4 regions of the Nocardioides seonyuensis genome follow, and region 4 is predicted to be linked to each of the others. Evidence: predicted binding sites of a transcription regulator. Region 4 holds the regulator's gene; each other region holds the start of a gene.
The links. The regulator LexA, encoded in region 4, represses DNA repair genes until DNA is damaged. The targets are predictions, from matches to a motif close to TCGAACANNTGTTCGA.

Region 1: a site for LexA is predicted at 2,337-2,352, ahead of EXE58_RS15430 (HNH endonuclease signature motif containing protein). Genes of this name have one in related genera too.
Region 2: a site for LexA is predicted at 1,555-1,570, ahead of EXE58_RS08970 (HNH endonuclease signature motif containing protein). Genes of this name have one in related genera too.
Region 3: a site for LexA is predicted at 2,196-2,211, ahead of EXE58_RS03140 (HNH endonuclease signature motif containing protein). Genes of this name have one in related genera too.

What each region holds. Positions count from the first base shown of each region.
Region 1 is NZ_CP038436.1:3,175,480-3,179,654, forward strand. It holds gene EXE58_RS15415 (hypothetical protein) at 1-149, shown strand, start outside; gene EXE58_RS15420 (limonene-1,2-epoxide hydrolase family protein) at 196-618, opposite strand; gene EXE58_RS15425 (hypothetical protein) at 742-963, shown strand; gene EXE58_RS15430 (HNH endonuclease signature motif containing protein) at 971-2,305, opposite strand; gene EXE58_RS15435 (hypothetical protein) at 2,419-2,775, shown strand; gene EXE58_RS15440 (carboxymuconolactone decarboxylase family protein) at 2,796-3,386, opposite strand; gene EXE58_RS15445 (MerR family transcriptional regulator) at 3,452-4,087, opposite strand.
Region 2 is NZ_CP038436.1:1,827,522-1,831,696, reverse strand. It holds gene EXE58_RS08970 (HNH endonuclease signature motif containing protein) at 189-1,523, opposite strand; gene EXE58_RS20020 (resuscitation-promoting factor) at 1,862-2,680, shown strand; gene EXE58_RS08960 (hypothetical protein) at 2,701-3,684, opposite strand; gene EXE58_RS08955 (phospholipase D-like domain-containing protein) at 3,816-4,175, shown strand, end outside.
Region 3 is NZ_CP038436.1:630,509-634,683, reverse strand. It holds gene EXE58_RS03145 (glutamine amidotransferase) at 1-563, opposite strand, end outside; gene EXE58_RS20255 (hypothetical protein) at 566-691, opposite strand; gene EXE58_RS03140 (HNH endonuclease signature motif containing protein) at 830-2,164, opposite strand; gene EXE58_RS03135 (hypothetical protein) at 2,302-2,553, shown strand; gene EXE58_RS03130 (FUSC family protein) at 2,581-3,657, opposite strand; gene EXE58_RS03125 (hypothetical protein) at 3,691-4,175, opposite strand, start outside.
Region 4 is NZ_CP038436.1:2,403,388-2,407,562, reverse strand. It holds gene EXE58_RS11705 (vWA domain-containing protein) at 1-1,068, opposite strand, end outside; gene lexA (transcriptional repressor LexA) at 1,203-1,946, shown strand; gene EXE58_RS11695 (ATP-dependent DNA helicase) at 1,947-3,941, opposite strand; gene secD (protein translocase subunit SecD) at 4,111-4,175, opposite strand, start outside.

The DNA.
Region 1 (4,175 bases), 770 kb from region 4:
CACCCTCCGACGAGGTTCAGGACAGCGGTGTGGAACAGGAAGCGGAGATCGAAACGGTCCAGGGAATGCCCTCCACCCCTGAAGCCAGCGAACCACATGATGCTCAGGAGTCGACCGCACGGCTAGTGCCAACGGATCCGGTGCCTTGACGACTGAGGTCGTCGCGCGAAGCCGCGTGCGGTCTGGCGAGTTCGGTCAGGTGGCACCGCTGGGCAGGCGGCGGAAGAAGCCGACCAGGAACTGCCGCATGCTGAACTGGTCGTCCCAGACGGCGATCCGCCCGTCGCGTACGACGAAGGTGCCGCGCACCGGGAAGACGGACCGTAGTGGTCCGATCCCCAGCACGTCGGTGCGATCGGTGAGCACCACGCCGTCGTCCGCCGCGCGGTGGTGGGTCACCACGGAGAAGGACATGCCGGACCTGACCATCGCGTTGAACGCCCGGCGCACGTGGTGGCCGCGCACGGTCGGCAGGCCGGTGTTGCGCCACTCGACGTCGGGTGTCAGGAGGGCCCCGGCGGCCCGGACATCGCTGCGGGCCAGTGCGTCGAGCATGGCATCCACGGTTGCGATGTCCGAGTCGTCGTCGCGGGAGCCGAGGTCTTCTGGTGTGGGCACGTCCGACAGACTCGCATCCCGGCACCGCGCAGGCGAGTGGCGAGAAGCTGGGTCCCGCCAAAATTGAGCACTTTTTCACGCTCTTGACCGACCTGGCTGCTTCTCGAGGGCACCCTGTGTTTCATGACGGGCGTGACGTTCGAGCGGGTCTCGCTGATCGGCGAGCTCACGGGGGCTGCTGATGACTTCGCTGCGCGCGCGGTGATGCAGGAGGCCCGTCGCGACAGTGCGCGGCCCGGCACCGGCGCCCATCACCTGCATGCCCACTCGGCCACCCTGTGGCGCCTCGCTGAGCGCAGCCTGCGGGCTCGCATCCAAGAGCTGGAGTCGGACTCGGTCATGTGAGCCTGGTCTAGGTCCGTCTGTGGAAGCTGACCTTGTTGTCGGGGCCGGTGCGTGTCTCGTAGCGCTTGTCGTGGGCTCGTCGGTGGTGGTGGGGGCACAGCAGGCGCCCGGTGTCGACGTTGGTGGGTCCGTGGTCGGCGGTCCATTCGAGGTCGTGGTGGGCGTGGCAGGCGTCCGGTGGCATGTCGCAGCCTTCGGCGGTGCAGCCCTTGTCGCGTACGGTGAGCGCGATGCGCTGGTACTTGGTGTGGAACCTCTTGGACCGGCCGACATCGAGCGGCATGGACTTCCCACCGAGCACGAGCGGGATGATCCCTGCTTCGCAGGCGAGACGTCGGGCGGTTGAGGCGCTGATCCGGTCGCCGTTGCCCAACGTCGCAACGCCGAGGCCGGTGTGGAGGGCCTTGAGGTCGAGGGTGACCACGACGGTGGCGTTCACGCCCGCGGATTGGGGGAGCTGGTCGGCGGGGTAGCGCTCGATGAACTCGCCGAACGCCTGCCCGAGCCGTTGCGGGGTGGGTCGCCACTCCTCGGTCTTGGCGTCCTTCAGCTCGTCGTGGTCGTGGCGGGCGGGGTTGGCGATCGCGTGCAACGCCAGGCGCAGTGCGGCGCCTTGATGGGTGGGGAGGGCGAAGCGGCCCCAGGTCTTGCCGTGGCCGTCGTCGTGGAGCTTGAGGAAGGCGGTCGCGGCGGCGTTCTGTGTCTCCTTCTCGAGGAGCTGCTGCTCCAACGCTTCACCCACCTCGGGGGCGACGACGTCGAGGATGCGCTTGCCGACCCGGCGCAGCACCTTGGCATCGTGCTCGGCGGCGATCTTCAAGAGGTGGTCACGCGCCTGCGCACGGATGTCGGCGTCGATGTGGCGGACCTGGCCGTCGGGGGTCTCGACCTCGTCGGGGATCGCGTCGACCGCAGCCACGATGACCTGCGCCTGGTCCACCCGCAACGAGCCAGCAGCCAAGGCCTCACCGACCGGCAGATGCAGGTCCTCCTCGAGCCTCTTGCCCAGACGGACCAGCCGTGCGGCCTCGCCGCGGGTCAGCCGCGTCCGTCGCGCCCACCACTGATGGGTGTGCCGTGCCCCGATCTCATCACCCAACCGGCGCCGATCCGCCTCAGCGCTGACCCGGCACGCCTGCGCGGTCACCCGACCAACCGCGGACGTCGCCGCCTCCAGCACCCGCGTCACGTCCGGGTCAGACAGCGCGCCCAGCGGCAGCGAGCCGAGCTCGTCCAGCGCCTCGCCAACCCGCGCCAGCACCCTTGCCACGTGCGGCGAGGCGACCAGCTCGGTGCCCGGCGCACGCCACCCGTGCTGCGGGTCGCTGGCGGAGATGCTCAAGCGGAGGGTCCCTTCAGGATGAATTCACTGTTCGAATGCGTGTTCGATTCTAGTGCGGACTACTGACACCGACAGCGCCGCTGACAGTGCCGCCGCGTTCCTAGACTGAGCCGATGGCTGATCTGGAGAGTGTCGAAGCTCGGATCTGGGAGCTCCTCGAGCCCTACAGGGAAGAGCTCGAGGAAGCGACCATCTACGGCATGCCCTCGCTGCGCTGGCCCGGATCCGGCAGCCACGACTACTTCGCGGCAGTGCAGCGGAGCGCACGCAAGGTGAGCCTCTACGCGATCGCCGTTGACACGTGGCCGGAGACGCTCCAGCCCTCGTCCGCGAGGTTCCAGTCCACACGCACGGGCAAGGCGACCTTCTCCTTCCCGTCCCTGGACGACGAGCTCGCTTCCGAGCTCGAGGAGTTCCTGCGGCGGTTGTACGTGCTCTACCGCGAGCACCACTCGAGCGCGACGACCTAGGTCGCCGGTGCTGCACGCAGTCAGCCGTCTGCGACGGGTCGTCCCACCACCAGGGACTCGAGGACCTCCGGGGCGAACGCCTCCGCGGTCTGCACGTCCAGCTGGGCTCCCAGACCATCCAGGACACGGGTGAAGAAGGACCGTGCGGCGGCGGCGAAGACGATGTCCGCGATGTCGCCGTCGTCCAGTCCGACGGCTCGGAGCGCGTCGACGTCCTCCTGCCGGACGGACGAGGCGTCTCGAGCGACCTGGCCGGCGAACCAGTAGACGGCGCGGTCCTGCTCATCGAGCCCCTGGCCACTGGGGTCCTCCGCGAGCGCGGCCAGTGTCGCCTCGTCGTCACAGACGTCCCGCAGGAACTTCGAGTGGGCGGCGGTGCAGTAGGTCGAGCGGAGCGCCCTGGCTGCGGCGATGGTGGCGATCTCGAAACGACGCCGGTCCACGCCCTCGCGCACGCTGGAGCTGAGCTGGGTCCAGGCCTCCGCCACCTCCGGACGCGTGGAGAAGGCCCCTGCGTAGTTCGGGAGGAACCCCCAGGCCTGCTTCTGCTGTCGGTAGAAGTGCGCGAGTGCTCCGGTGGCGGAGTCCTCGGGGATGGTGGCGATGAACACGCCTCATCCTGTTCCCTCGGACCACCACCTGACCAGTGTCGCGCCCTGCGAGTACCCAGATCGGGTCAGCCGCGGTGATCCTCGCCGAAGCGCTCGTAGCTGTAGTGCTCCTGCGCCAACCGCCGCAGGGAAGCCAGGACCTCGCCGAACGTGACGCGTCCGACCACCATCTCCTCGAGGAGTCCCTGCCGGTCCTTGGCGTCGTCGAGCCGGCCGAGCTCGTAGCGCGCGATCCGGTCGGCCGCCTCCACGTAGGGCACCAGGTCCTCAGGTCCGCCGGGGTGCGTGTCGTGACGGATGACGGTGGCAAGGGTCGCTGCGAGCAGGTCGCGATCAGGGCTGTTGGCGCGGGTGTGGGTCCAGCCCGCCTGGGCGACGATGTCGTCGACGACCAGGCGCGCCATCTCGTGGGCTTCGTCCGGCTCCGGAGGCGTGGGGGAGAGGGCGTCGGAGGCTTCGGCGAAGAGCTCGTGGATCGTCTCCTCGCCGGAGCCTGCCGCGGCGATGAGGCCACGTAGCCGCTCGACAGGCACGTGACCCACCTCGCGGAGGATGCGCAGCAGGCGGAGCTGCCGCACATGCCGGTCGTCGTACTCAGTGAGGCGGGGAGTGATCCGCTCGCCATCGGGGAGCAGGCCTTCACGCAAGTAGTACTTGATCGTCGCCACGGGGACCTCTGTCCGCTTCGAGAGCTCTGACATCCGCACGGTGAGAACCTCCTGCACTGCTCTTGACGGCCGCTGTTGATAGTGTCACTGTCTTGCTAGAAAGTATCGCTATCTAGGAGGC
Region 2 (4,175 bases), 580 kb from region 4:
GCGAGCCCCTGAACGCTCTCTAGACCTACTCGGCGGGCCGACTGAAGAGCCGGAGGGTGGACCACCCGTTGACCTGGACACACAGACGCGGCTGCGTTGCAGACGGGTCTGCTGCACGATTCGGTGTCAGCGCGACCTAGCCCATTCCGCCGCGATTGGGCGAAGTGAAGTCAAGATCCGCCTTCGGCCTACGTCCGCCTGTGGAAGCTGACCTTGTTGTCGGGGCCGGTGCGGGTCTCGTAGCGGGGGTCGTGGGCTCGCCGGTGGTGGTGGGGACACAGGAGACGGCCGGTGTCGACGTTGGTGGGTCCCTGGTCGGCTGACCATTCGAGGTCGTGGTGGGCGTGGCAGGCATCCGGTGGCATGTCGCAGCCCTCAGCGGTGCAGCCCTTGTCCCGGACGGTCAGGGCGATGCGCTGGTAGCGGGTGTGGAACCTCTTGGAACGGCCGACGTCCAGCGGCATGGACTTGCCGCCCAGGACGAGGGGGATGATCCCGGCCTCACAGGCCAGCCGTCGGGCGGTGGAGGCGCTGATCCGGTCGCCGTTGCCCAACGTGGCGACACCCAGGCCGGTGTGGAGAGCCTTGAGGTCGAGGGTGATCACGACGGTGGCGTTGACGCCGGCGGTCTGGGGGAGTTGGTCGGTCGGGTAGCGCTCGATGAACTCGCCGAACGCCTGCCCGAGTCGCTGTGGAGTCGGGCGCCATTCACCGGTCTTGGAGTCCTTCAGGTCGTCGTGGTCGTGGCGGGCGGGGTTGGCGATCGCATGCAACGCCAAGCGCAGTGCGGCGCCCTGGTGGGCGGGGAGGGCGAACCGGCCCCAGGTCTTGCCGTGCCCGTCGTCATGGAGCTTGAGGAACGCCGTCGCGGCGGCGCTCTGCGCCTCGCGCTCGAGGAGCTGCTGCTCCAGAGCCTCACCCACCTCGGGCGCGACGACATCAAGGATGCGCTTGCCGACCCGCCGCAGCACCTTCGCGTCGTGGTCGGCCGCGACCTCCAGCAGGTGGTCACGCGCCTGGGCGCGGATGTCGCCGTCGATGTGGCGGACCTGCCCGTCGAGCGTCTCGACCTCATCCGGGATCGCTTCCACCGCAGCCACGATCACCTGCGCCTGGTCGACCCGCAACGAACCAGCAGCTAGCGCGGCACCCACCGGCGCGTGCAGGTCTTCTTCCAGGCTCTTGCCCAGACGCACGAGCCGGGCGGCTTCACCACGCGTCAACCGGGTCCGACGCGCCCACCACTGATGCGTGTGCCGTGCCCCGATCTCATCCCCCAGCCGACGCCGGTCCGCCTCGACACCGACCCGGCACGCCTGCGCGGTCACCCGACCAACAACCGAGGTCGCCGCCTCCAACACCCGCGTCACGTCCGGATCAGACAACGCGCCCAGCGACAGCGCGCCGAGCTCGTCCAGCGCCTCGCCAACCCGCGCCAACACCCCAGCCACGTGCGGCGACGCGACCGGGTCGGTGCCCGGCGCACGCCACCCGTGCTGCGGGTCACTGGCGGAGATGCTCACTCGGAGGGTCCTTCCATGATCGGCTCATCGTTCGAAGACGTGTTCGATTTTAGTGCGAGCCACCGACACTGGACCCGGTCGGAACGCTCTCTCCACACGACCGCCCAACCGCGTGAACCCGCTCACAATCACCCGCCTGAGAGCACAACCACGCGCGCCCACGATTCGACATGCCCTCGCGATCATGTTCTCGTAGTCGAGCCGCAAGCAGTGCCCCTCGTCCCGAACGAGGCGCCCCCCATCGCGAGGCGTAAGGCGCGCAGTGGCCTCGACGCCTGACTCGACGGTGTCGCGTCCGAGCGCCCCAGGAGGCGCCCAACATGTGAGGTCCGAAGCACGTGCGTGCCACCACCACACCTGCCCAGTCCAACCGGTCCACTCGCCTGCGCGCACTCGCCGCCAGCACCGCCACCGCCGCTCTCGCGCTGACTCTCGTGCCCGGCAGCGCTGCCGCCGCGGAGCCGACCGGCGACCCGGTCGTCGTACGCATCAAGGTCGCCGACCAGGCGCCCGTCGACGTCGCGACCGCGGCCCGCACCTGGCCCACCAAGCTGCTCAAGACCCACGCCATCGCCGTCGACGGCAACGACCTGGTCCGGGTCAAGCGCGACGGACGCAAGGTCAAGGGCGACCGGAAGCGGCTGCGCCACGGCGACGTCGTACGCCTGGTCGCTGTCGACAAGGAGCGGGCGACCAAGCGCAAGCGGGTCCAGCCGCGCGTCGTCGAGGTCCCCACGACCCAGCTCAAGCCCGGCAAGCGCAAGGTCGTGCAGCAGGGCAAGCCCGGCGTCCGCAAGGTCGTCGCGCTCCGCACGTTCCACAACGGCGAGCCCGTGAAGTACAAGGTGGTCAAGCGCAAGCTGGTCAAGGACCCGCGCCCGCGCCGCGTGCTCGTCGGCCGCAAGCCCTTCACCGTCCCCGGCACCGACGGCCTCAACTGGGGCGCTCTCGCCAACTGCGAGTCCGGCGGCAACCCCAAGGCCGTCAACCCGGCCGGCTACTACGGGCTCTACCAGTTCAACGTCGGCACGTGGAACAGCGTGGGCGGCTCCGGCCTCCCCACCCACGCCTCCGCCGGCGAGCAGACCTACCGCGCCAAGCTGCTCTACAAGTCGCGCGGACGCTCCCCGTGGCCACACTGCGGCCGCCTGCTCTGAGCCGAGCAGCGACCGCGCGGTCAGGCAGCGACAGCAGGCACGGCGCGGTGAGCGACCCGGGACGGCAGCCAGCGCACCGCGCCGGCGGTCTCGGCGTTCGACCCGTAGACCAGCAGCGCCAGGAAGACGCCGTACACCGGCAGGTGGCCGACCATCTCGGTCTGCCCGAAGAGCAGCAGCGTGGCGTTGAACGGCACCATCGCGACGAGCACGGCGACCTGCGGGAACGCCCCGGAGATCACCAGCAGGCCGAAGAGCAGCTCGGTCGCGCCGGCGATCGCCACGAACGCCTCGGGCGAGACATTGATGCCGACGAGCGCGAAGACGTCCAGCGCCGGGTAGCGCTCGAGCGTGTCGATCGCCATGCCCGGGTTGGTCAGCTTCTCCGAGAAGGCCAGCACGATGAGGGCCGTGCCCACGCCCAGGCGCAGCCACAGCAGCGCCCACTGCAGCTCGGCCCGCGACGGGTGCGCCTCGCCGTGGGCGTCCGGCCCGGGCGGTACGACGACCAGGAAGGCCGCGACCGCGGCGAGGTTGGCGCTCTCCCCCAGCGCCGTCCAGCCGGCGACCAGCGCGAGGGCCGGGGCCAGCATGAGGACGAGCGCGGCGGCCGTGCGGAGCTGCCAGCCGGTGATCAGCCAGATGCCGAGCGCCGCCTCCACGAGCAGCAGCGCGTTGCCGCCGACGCCCTCGAGGTGGTCGATCGACGGCGTGATGAACGCACCCGTCGCGGCCAGCGCCAGCAGCGCGACGCCGAGGTGGATGCCCAGCAGGCGCGGGATCCAGGGCACCAGGCCGCCCAGCCGCTTCAGGAACGGCAGCTCCGGCCGATCGACCCGCAGCGCCACCAGGCGCCACGCGATCGTGACGGCGACGACCGCCGCGGTGAGCACGAGCGGCAGCGGCGAGAAGAAGAAGGACCAGTCACCGGCCGCCTGCGACTCCACGAACCAGCGCTCGTGGGTGGGCAGGGCAACGGTGAGCGCAGGGAGAGCGAGGGGCATGCCCTCAGCCTTGACGAGCGCCGGCGTCCGCGTGAGCGGCGAAGGTCCGGACCTTGTGGGGACCTTTGTCCTCCGTCGACCCACCCCATCTGCCTATGCTCTGTCGGACGCAACCCTGGAGGACTGTTCTCGTGACGAGGTCATCGACCCTGGCACTGGCGCTGTGGATGGCGCTCACCCTCGGACTGGGCGTGCTGCCCGCGGCATCCGCGAGCGGCGCCGGCATCGGTACGGCGTCCCCCGCGCAGGTCGCCGCCCGGCCCATGGCCCAGCCCCTCGCCCAGCCCGCCGCCCTGCGGCTCGACAAGCCGCGCAGGCGGAAGTGGCGGGCCCCCAGGGGCCCGGTCTTCAACGACCCGCACCTCAAGAAGGGGCACTTCCGGATCGAGCGGAAGCTGATCAAGACGATCAACCACGCACCCAGGCGCTCCACGATCCGGATCGCGGTCTACTCCTTCGACCGGATGCCCCTCGCCAACGCCCTGGTGGCG
Region 3 (4,175 bases), 1.8 Mb from region 4:
AACTGAGTCGCGTAGACGTTGCGACCGAGGCGGAACGCGTGGACCGGGCATGTGTCGGTGGATGCCAGGAGCACCGCGCCCTCGGGCAGCTGGGACACCGCCTCCTTGTGCCCGAGGTAGGCGTTGAACACCTCGGGCAGCTCGCCGAAGAGCGGGTCCGCCAGACCGTCGGCGCTCAGCCGGACCGGGAGGGCGCCGATGGCTTCGCCGTACGTCCGGTCGACGACTCCGCCGGCCCGCGTGCCGAGCACGCCGATCCCGTAGCAAGCCCCGAGGAAGGGAGTGTCGGTCGCGACGACGCGCTCGGCGAGGTCGTGCAGCTCGGCCTCCACGCGGCGCTGGACCGACGACTTGAGCTCCTGGGGGTCGGACATGTTGAAGGGCCCGCCGCCGAGGATGACCCCGGACCAGTCGTCAAGGTCGATGTCGCCGAGCGGGCCGGCCTCGAGCCGGACACGCACCAGCTCGTCAGGGCGCAGGCCGGTCCCCGCGAGCATGGCGTCGTACTCCTGTTCGGCGACGAGGTCCTCAGCCCGGGTGCCGAGAAAGAGGAAGGGACGCATGCTCAGCCTTCGACGTGGACGCCGCGGTCGATGCCGTCCTGGAAGCGCGCGAGCTGCATGTGCTTGGCGTCTACCCAGCACAGCGCGTTCCACCACTCGTCCTCGCGTGGTGCTGGCTTCGCAGTCATGACGCCGAGTCTGCCGCACGACGCGACCCGAGCGACCTTCGTGACGTCGTACCTGCCTAGCAAGGACCGCGTGCGGCGCGGCAGGGCGTGCCCCATTCCGTCCGAGTGGGCGCGGTGAAAGCCGAATCCGCGTTCGGCCTACGTCCGTCTGTGGAAGCTCACCTTGTTGTCGGGGCTGATCCGGGTGTCGTAGCGGGCGTCGTGGGCTCGTCTGTGGTGGTGGGGGCAGAGCAGGCGCCCGGTGTCGACGTTGGTGGGGCCCTGGTCGGCTGACCATTCGAGGTCGTGGTGCGCGTGGCAGGCATCCGGTGGCATGTCGCAGCCCTCGGCGGTGCAGCCCTTGTCACGGACGGTCAGTGCGATGCGCTGGTACCTGGTGTGGAACCTCTTGGAGCGGCCGACGTCCAGCGGCATCGACTTTCCGCCCAGCACCAGCGGGATGATCCCGGCCTCGCAGGCCAGCCGTCGGGCGGTGGAGGCGCTGATCCGGTCGCCGTTGCCCAACGTCGCGACGCCGAGGCCGGTGTGGAGGGCCTTGAGGTCGAGGGTGACCACGACGGTGGCGTTCACGCCCGCGGATTGGGGGAGCTGGCCGGTCGGGTAGCGCTCGATGAACTCGCCGAACGCCTGCCCGAGTCGCTGTGGAGTCGGACGCCATTCACCGGTCTTGGAGTCCTTCAGGTCGTCGTGGTCGTGGCGGGCGGGGTTGGCGATCGCGTGCAACGCGAGCTTGAGTGCGGCGCCCTGGTGGGTGGGGAGGGCGAAACGGCCCCAGGTCTTGCCGTGGCCGTCGTCGTGGAGCTTCAGGAACGCGGTCGCGGCAGCGTTCTGCGCCTCCTTCTCGAGGAGCTGCTGCTCCAACGCCTCACCCACCTCGGGTGCGACGACGTCGAGGATGCGCTTGCCGACCCGGCGCAGCATCTTGGCGTCGTGGTCGGCTGCGATCTTCAAGAGGTGGTCACGCGCCTGGGCACGCACGGACGCGTCGATGTGGCGCACCTGCCCGTCAAGGGTCTCGACCTCGTCAGGGATCGCTTCGACCGCAACCACGATCACCTGCGCCTGGTCCACCCGCAGGTCACCTGCGGCCAGAGCCTCGCCGACCGGACCATGCACCTCGGACTCGAATGACTTCCCGAGTCGCACCAGCCGTGCGGCCTCGCCGCGGGTGAGCCGCGTGCGGCGTGCCCACCACTGATGGGTGTGGCGTGCCCCGATCTCATCACCCAAGCGGCGCCGGTCGGCCTCGGCTGAGACCCGGCAAGCCTGCGCGGTCACCCGGCCGACAGCCGAGGTGGCCGTCTCCAGCACCCGTGTCACGTCCGGGTCAGACAGCGCGCCCAGCGAAAGCGAGCCGAGCTCGTCCAGCGCCTCGCCCACCCGCGCCAACACCCCAGCCACGTGCGGCGAAGCGACCAGCTCGGTGCCCGGCGCACGCCACCCGTGCTGCGGGTCGCTGGCGGAGATGCTCACCTGGAGGGTCCTTTCAGGATGTAGCGATGCTTCGAATCCATGTTCGATTCTAGTGCGGACCACCGACATCGCACTCGGCCCGGCCACCGCGTCGTACCGCCGTGTCCGCAGCCCCGACGACCTGAGAGAATGGACCCATGCTGGAACTGCTGGTCGTCACGCTGGGCTCCATCGACCTGGGCGCGCTGCCCCTGGCCGACGGGGTCCCCGACGACACCGAGGTGAAGGCGGGGCCGCTCGGTGCCGCCGTGTTCGTCTTCCTGATCCTGGCCGTGGTGGTGATCGGCTTCAGCCTCGTGCGTCAGCTCCGCAAGGCGCAGTCGGCCAAGGACGCCGGCCTCTACGGCGACGAGCCGGTCGAGCGGACCGAGGACCCCGAGAAGGGCTGACCATCGGGTCAGCGGCGCCTCCGACGCTCAGTCCGGCTGGGTGGGGAGAGGAGCGCGCCCGGCGTACTTGGTCTCCGCGACCACGTCCATCGCGTCGATGATGTTGCGGAGGTTGATGATCAAGGCGCCGTAGATCGGCCACTCCTCGGAGCGCTCGGTCGTGCGGAGGTCCTCGTTGAAGTCGACGAGGCGCGCTCGGACGTCCAGGTGGGCGCGCGGGTCGGCCGAGCTCGCCGCCAGCCCCGCGTCGCGGAGCATCTCGGTCCATGGCCGGCCGAAGGCCTCGCCCCAGACCTGCATGTGGTCCTCCTGGCTCCCGAGCGTGCGCACCAGGCTGTGTGTCTCGGCGACCGCCTGCTCCAGCCGGCGCAGCGTGGCGTGCCACTGGTCCGGCTCGCGGACGAGCCTGGCCGAGCGCCTGGGGTTGAGGCGCGCGCTCTCCTCGACCTGGCGCACGTTGGCCCAGGCGCGGCCGATGTCGACGAGGATGTCGCGTGCGCGCTCACCCCAGGCGTCGACGTCCTTGGACGCGCGGCCTTCGACGATCCCCTCGGAGATGTCGACGAGGAGCTGGCCGAGGTCGGCGTCCAACCGCTCCATCGCGGCCTCGGCGGTACGACGACGGAGCGGCGGCCAGACGAGGAGGTTCACGACCAGGCCCACGGCGATGCCGATCCCGGTGTCGAGCAGGCGGGAGATGAGCAGCGTGTCGTCGTGGTAGCCCGTGGTGAGCACGATCATCGAGGTGGTCGCGACGGTGAGCGCCTCGGCGCCGTACCACCTGAACCGACCGACGAGCAGCGCCACGGTCAGCAGCAGCGCGAGGGCGGCAGTGTTCAGGCCGAGCAGCTGGCCGACGCCGGCGGCGAGCAGCACCGCGGTCACCGTCGCGACGATCTGCTGGAGACCGCGTGAGAAGGTCCGGTAGACCGTCGCGTGCACGACCAGCAGCGCTGACCACGGAGCCAGGAACGGTTGCGGCAGGTCGAGCACGACCGCGGCGATGACCCAGGCGATGACGCCTGCCAGCACCGTCTTGGCCACCTGGATCAGGTCGTTCCACCACACCGGGTCGTGGACCCGGTCCATCACCTTGTCCCTCATCCCTCCGACACTACGGCCGAGGGTGCGTCGGGCTCACCGGTCGGGTGCGGGCGATGCCAGCGCAGAGACGGTGACCGCCTGCCACATCAGGTGGGCGATCTCGTCGTGGGCGATGTCGCTGTGCGCCCCGGACGGACCACCGCCCGCGGAGATCACCCGGCTGGCCTCGATGTTGAAGACCTCGCCCGGGGTGAAGCCGTAGTCCTCCGTCGCGGCCAGCACCACGGTGTCGTGGCCCGCCGTGCCCTGGATCCCCCAGGCGCCGATGCCTCCGAACTTGGGGAGGTCGTCGCCCAGCAGCACGTCGTCGGCGACCCTCGCGCCGAGCGGGTAGAGCCTGCCGACGGCGGTGTCGTGCTCGGACCGAGTCGTGACGATGGGACCCGTGACGAGGCCGCTGTCCCGGATGGCCCGGAAGTACCCCGACGAGCCCGGGGCGAACGGCACGTCGTCGGCGTAGGACCACAGCGACATCGCGCCCTGGACCAGGAAGAGCGAGCTCACCGGCCTCGGCAGGG
Region 4 (4,175 bases):
GGAGGTCGTGTCGTCGAGGATCGCGGCGAAGAAGTAGGTGCCGGCCTCGGACACGCCGTCCTCGAGCGGCGAGTCGACGAGGGCTGTCGTGGCGGTGCCCTCGCTGTAGTGGCCCCACCGGTCCAGCCGGCTGCCGTCGGGCTTGTTCAGCTCGTAGGCCAGGCAGCAGCCGTACTCCGCGGTGCCGTCGTCGGTGGCGGTGACCGCGATGCTCTGCCCGACCTCGAGGTCGATGGAGTACCACCGCGCCTCGCCGTTGACGATGTCGTCGACGTACGTCGTCCCGGGCTCGACCGGAGTCGCCTGGACCTGCGAGGGGCCGCCGTCGACCTCCTCACCCGCTGCCTGGAATCGCGAGATCGCCCGGCTCGAGACTGCGCTGAGCTGCTCGGTGAGCGCTGCGGTGTCGTCGGCAGGGACGTAGGTGCCACCGGTCGCGTCGGCGATGCACTCGAGCTGCTTGCGGGCGGCGGCGTTGTCCTGGAGGAACAGGCCCACGGTGTCGACGCGGACCTCGATGCCGTCGCGGGCCAGCTGCTTGGCGGCCTTGCACGGAGTCGGGTCGCCGCAAGTGTCCTCGCCGTCGCTGACCAGCACGATCGAGCGCTCGCCCTCGGCGGAGAAGTCGTCGGCCGCCTGGGTCAGGGAGTGCCCGATCGGGGTGAAGCCGGTCGGCCTCGCCTGCTCGACCGCGGCGACGATCTCATCACCCGACTCCGACGCTGGGGCGATGGGTACGGCGAGCTCGGTGTCACGGCAGCCCGGCGCCTTGGCGTCGCCGGCGTACTCGCTGCCGTAGAGCCGCAGACCGACCTCGACCTCACCCGGCACCGAGCCCACGAAGTCGCGCACCGCCTCGCGGGCGCCGGCCATCAGCGTCGTGCCGGAGGCGTCCTTGCGCTCCATCGATCCGGAGACGTCGAGGATGACGAGCAGCTGCCCGCTCGCCTCCTCGGCCAGCGCGGGCGCAGCGCCGGCCGCCGGCGACGAGGAGAAGCCGAGGGCCGTCACGAAGATGGTCGAGGCCACGGCGAGGGTCGAGGTGAGAGCGGGAAGTCGTCGAGTCACGGGTGGCACCCTCCCCCCAAGAAGGGCCGGTCAAACACGAGGGCATCCTGGGCAACACGCTTCGAACAGATGTTTGATCAACGGCCCGGCGATGGCTACGGTGGGGACACACTCGATCAGCAGGAGGCGCCACCATGGCGAAGAAGGACGCACCGGGCTCCCAGGGCCCCGACGCGAAGGTCGTGGCCATGCCCGACGGACCGCCAGACGCCACCGGCCTGACGCCTCGCCAGCAGCGCGTGCTCGCCACCATCAAGGACGCCATCGAGCAGCGCGGCTACCCGCCGAGCATGCGCGAGATCGGGCAGGCCGTGGGCCTGACGTCCTCCTCCAGCGTCGCCCACCAGCTGCGCGTCCTCGAGGGCAAGGGCTTCCTCAAGCGCGATCCCAACCGTCCGCGCGCCCTCGAGGTGTTCCTGCCCGAGGTGATGGCAGCGCGCAAGGCCATGGGTTCGGCCGAGGAGTCCTCGGTCGACGAGACCGGCATCGGCGACCTCGCCCCCACCGCGCTCAACATCCCGCTCGTCGGCCGCATCGCCGCCGGCGGCCCGATCCTCGCCGAGGAGCAGGTCACCGACGTCTTCCCGCTTCCCAAGCAGCTCGTCGGCGACGGCACGCTCTTCCTCCTCGAGGTCTCCGGTGACTCGATGATCGACGCGGCGATCTGCAACGGCGACTACGTGGTGATCCGCCAGGAGCAGACCGCGACCAACGGCCAGATCGTCGCCGCGATGATCGACGGCGAGGCGACGGTCAAGACCTTCCAGCGCAAGGACGGCCACGTGTGGCTGCTCCCCCACAACGCCGCCTACGACCCGATCCCCGGTGACAACGCCACGATCCTCGGCGTCGTGACGGCGGTGCTGCGCAGCCTCTGATCAGCCCGCGGCCAGCCGGGCGAGCGCCTTGCGCACCAGCGCCGGGTCGGTCGTGGTCCACATGGGTGGCAGCGACGCCTTGAGGAATCCGCCGTACCTCGCGGTCGCCAGCCGCGGGTCCAGGACCGAGACGACCCCGCGGTCGGTGGTGGTGCGGATGAGGCGTCCGGCGCCCTGCGCGAGCAGCAGGGCCGCGTGGGTCGCCGAGACCTCCATGAAGCCGTTGCGGCCCATCGCGTCGGCGGCCTTGGCGCGCGCGGACATCAGCGGGTCGTCAGGCCGCGGGAACGGGATGCGGTCGATGATCACCTGCTGGCATGTCTCGCCCGGCACGTCGAGGCCCTGCCACAGCGACAGCGTGCCGAACAGGCACGTGTGGGGATCCTCGACGAACTGCTTGGCCAGCTCGGGCAGCTGGGCGTCGCCCTGGGCGAGCGTCGTGAGGTGGGGCAGGCGGGTGCGTACGACCTCGGCAGCTGCCTCGGCGGCACGGCGCGAGGAGAACAACCCGAGCGTGCGGCCCTCGGCTGCGTCGACGAGCTCGCAGATCTCGTCGAGCTGGGCGGCACCCAGGCCGTCGCGGCCCGGCGGCGGCAGGTGGCGGGCGACGTAGAGGATGGCCTGCTGGCCGTAGTCGAACGGCGAGCCCACGTCGATGCCGCGCCAGGGCAGCACACCATCCCCCTCGGGGTCGGAGCCGCCGTCGAGCACGCGCTCGGCCGGCTTGAGGCCGAGCGAGGTCGCCACCGCTCCGAAGTCACCCCCGAGCATCAACGTCGCCGAGGTGAACACCACCGTCTTGTCGGTGAGGAGCTTGTCTCGCATCGGCCCCCACACCTGGAGGGGCGCGACGTGGAGACGAGCGGGGATCCGGTCGCGGGCCTCGTTGAGCCAGAGCACGTCGGCCGCCGACCCGCTCGCCATCCGCTCGGCGTTGACGAAGACCTCCTGCAGGAGCCCACGCGCCTGGGTGCGGCCGGCGTCGGCATCGCCCTCGCCGCCCTCCTTGGGGAAGGCGGAGATGCACCCGCGGGCGGCGTCGCGCACCCGCGCCAGGGCCTCACCGAGCTGTTCGGGGACCAGGTCGATCCGCCCCGGTGACGTCGCGATGATGGCGTCGGAGAGGTCGTCGGCGGCACTCTCGAGGTCGCCGATCGGGTCGCCGTCGACGTCTGCCAGCCAGCGATTGGCACGCTTGGCCGCACGCTCCACGTCGGCCACCGCGAGCTCGTCGGTCGCCGCCTGGGTCACCCGGGCGGTGAGCTCGTGGGCCTCGTCGATGACCACCGTGTCGTAGTCGGGGATCATCGGCACCTCCTCGATCGCGTCGATCGCGAGGAGGGAGTGGTTGGTGACGATCAGGTGGGAGCGGTGGGCCTTCTCGCGCGCGAGCTCGGCGAAGCACTCCTGGCCGAACGGGCACTTGGCCGCGCCCAGGCACTCGCGGTGGTTGACGCTCACCTGGCGCCACTCGCGGTCGGTGTGGCGTGGAGCGTTGTCGCGCTCGCCCGTGCCCTTGGCCTCGGACTCCTCCTCCGCCCAGGCGCGCAGCTCGAGGACCTTCTCGGCCATCGATCCCATCGGTACGTCGACCAGCGTGCCCTGGTCGTCGGGCACGCCGTTGCGGATGCGGTGGAGGCAGGCGTAGTTGGAGCGGCCCTTCAGCACGGCGTGGGAGGTGTCGACGCCGTCGACGCCCTTGACCGCCTCGACCAGGCGCGGGATGTCGCGCTCGACGAGCTGGTGCTGCAGGGCGAGGGTCGCCGTGGCCACCACGACCCGCTTGTCGTGGAGCAGCGCGGGCACGAGGTAGCCCAGCGACTTGCCGGTGCCCGTCCCGGCCTGCACCAGCAGGTGGCGGTGGGACTCCATCGCCGCGGCGACCTCCTCGGCCATCCGCACCTGCCCGTCGCGCTGCTGGCCGCCCAACGCCGCCACCGCGGCGGTCAACACCTCGGCGACGGTCGAGGACGCAAGAACGCTTTCAGGCACCAGAGAACCTTACGGGCCGGCGCCGACAGAGCGTCGTACGCCATCCACAGCGGGACCTCCGCGCTGGCTCACGCCGACTCGACGATCGGTTGACGCCGACTCGGCGGGAGGTTTGCGCCGATTCGGCGGGAGGTTTGCGCCGACTCGGCGGGTGTTCGCGCCGACTCGCCGGTCAGACGACGGCGCCGGAGTCCTCGGGGTCGCGGGCGACCTTCTCCTTCTTGACCCGGCTCATCG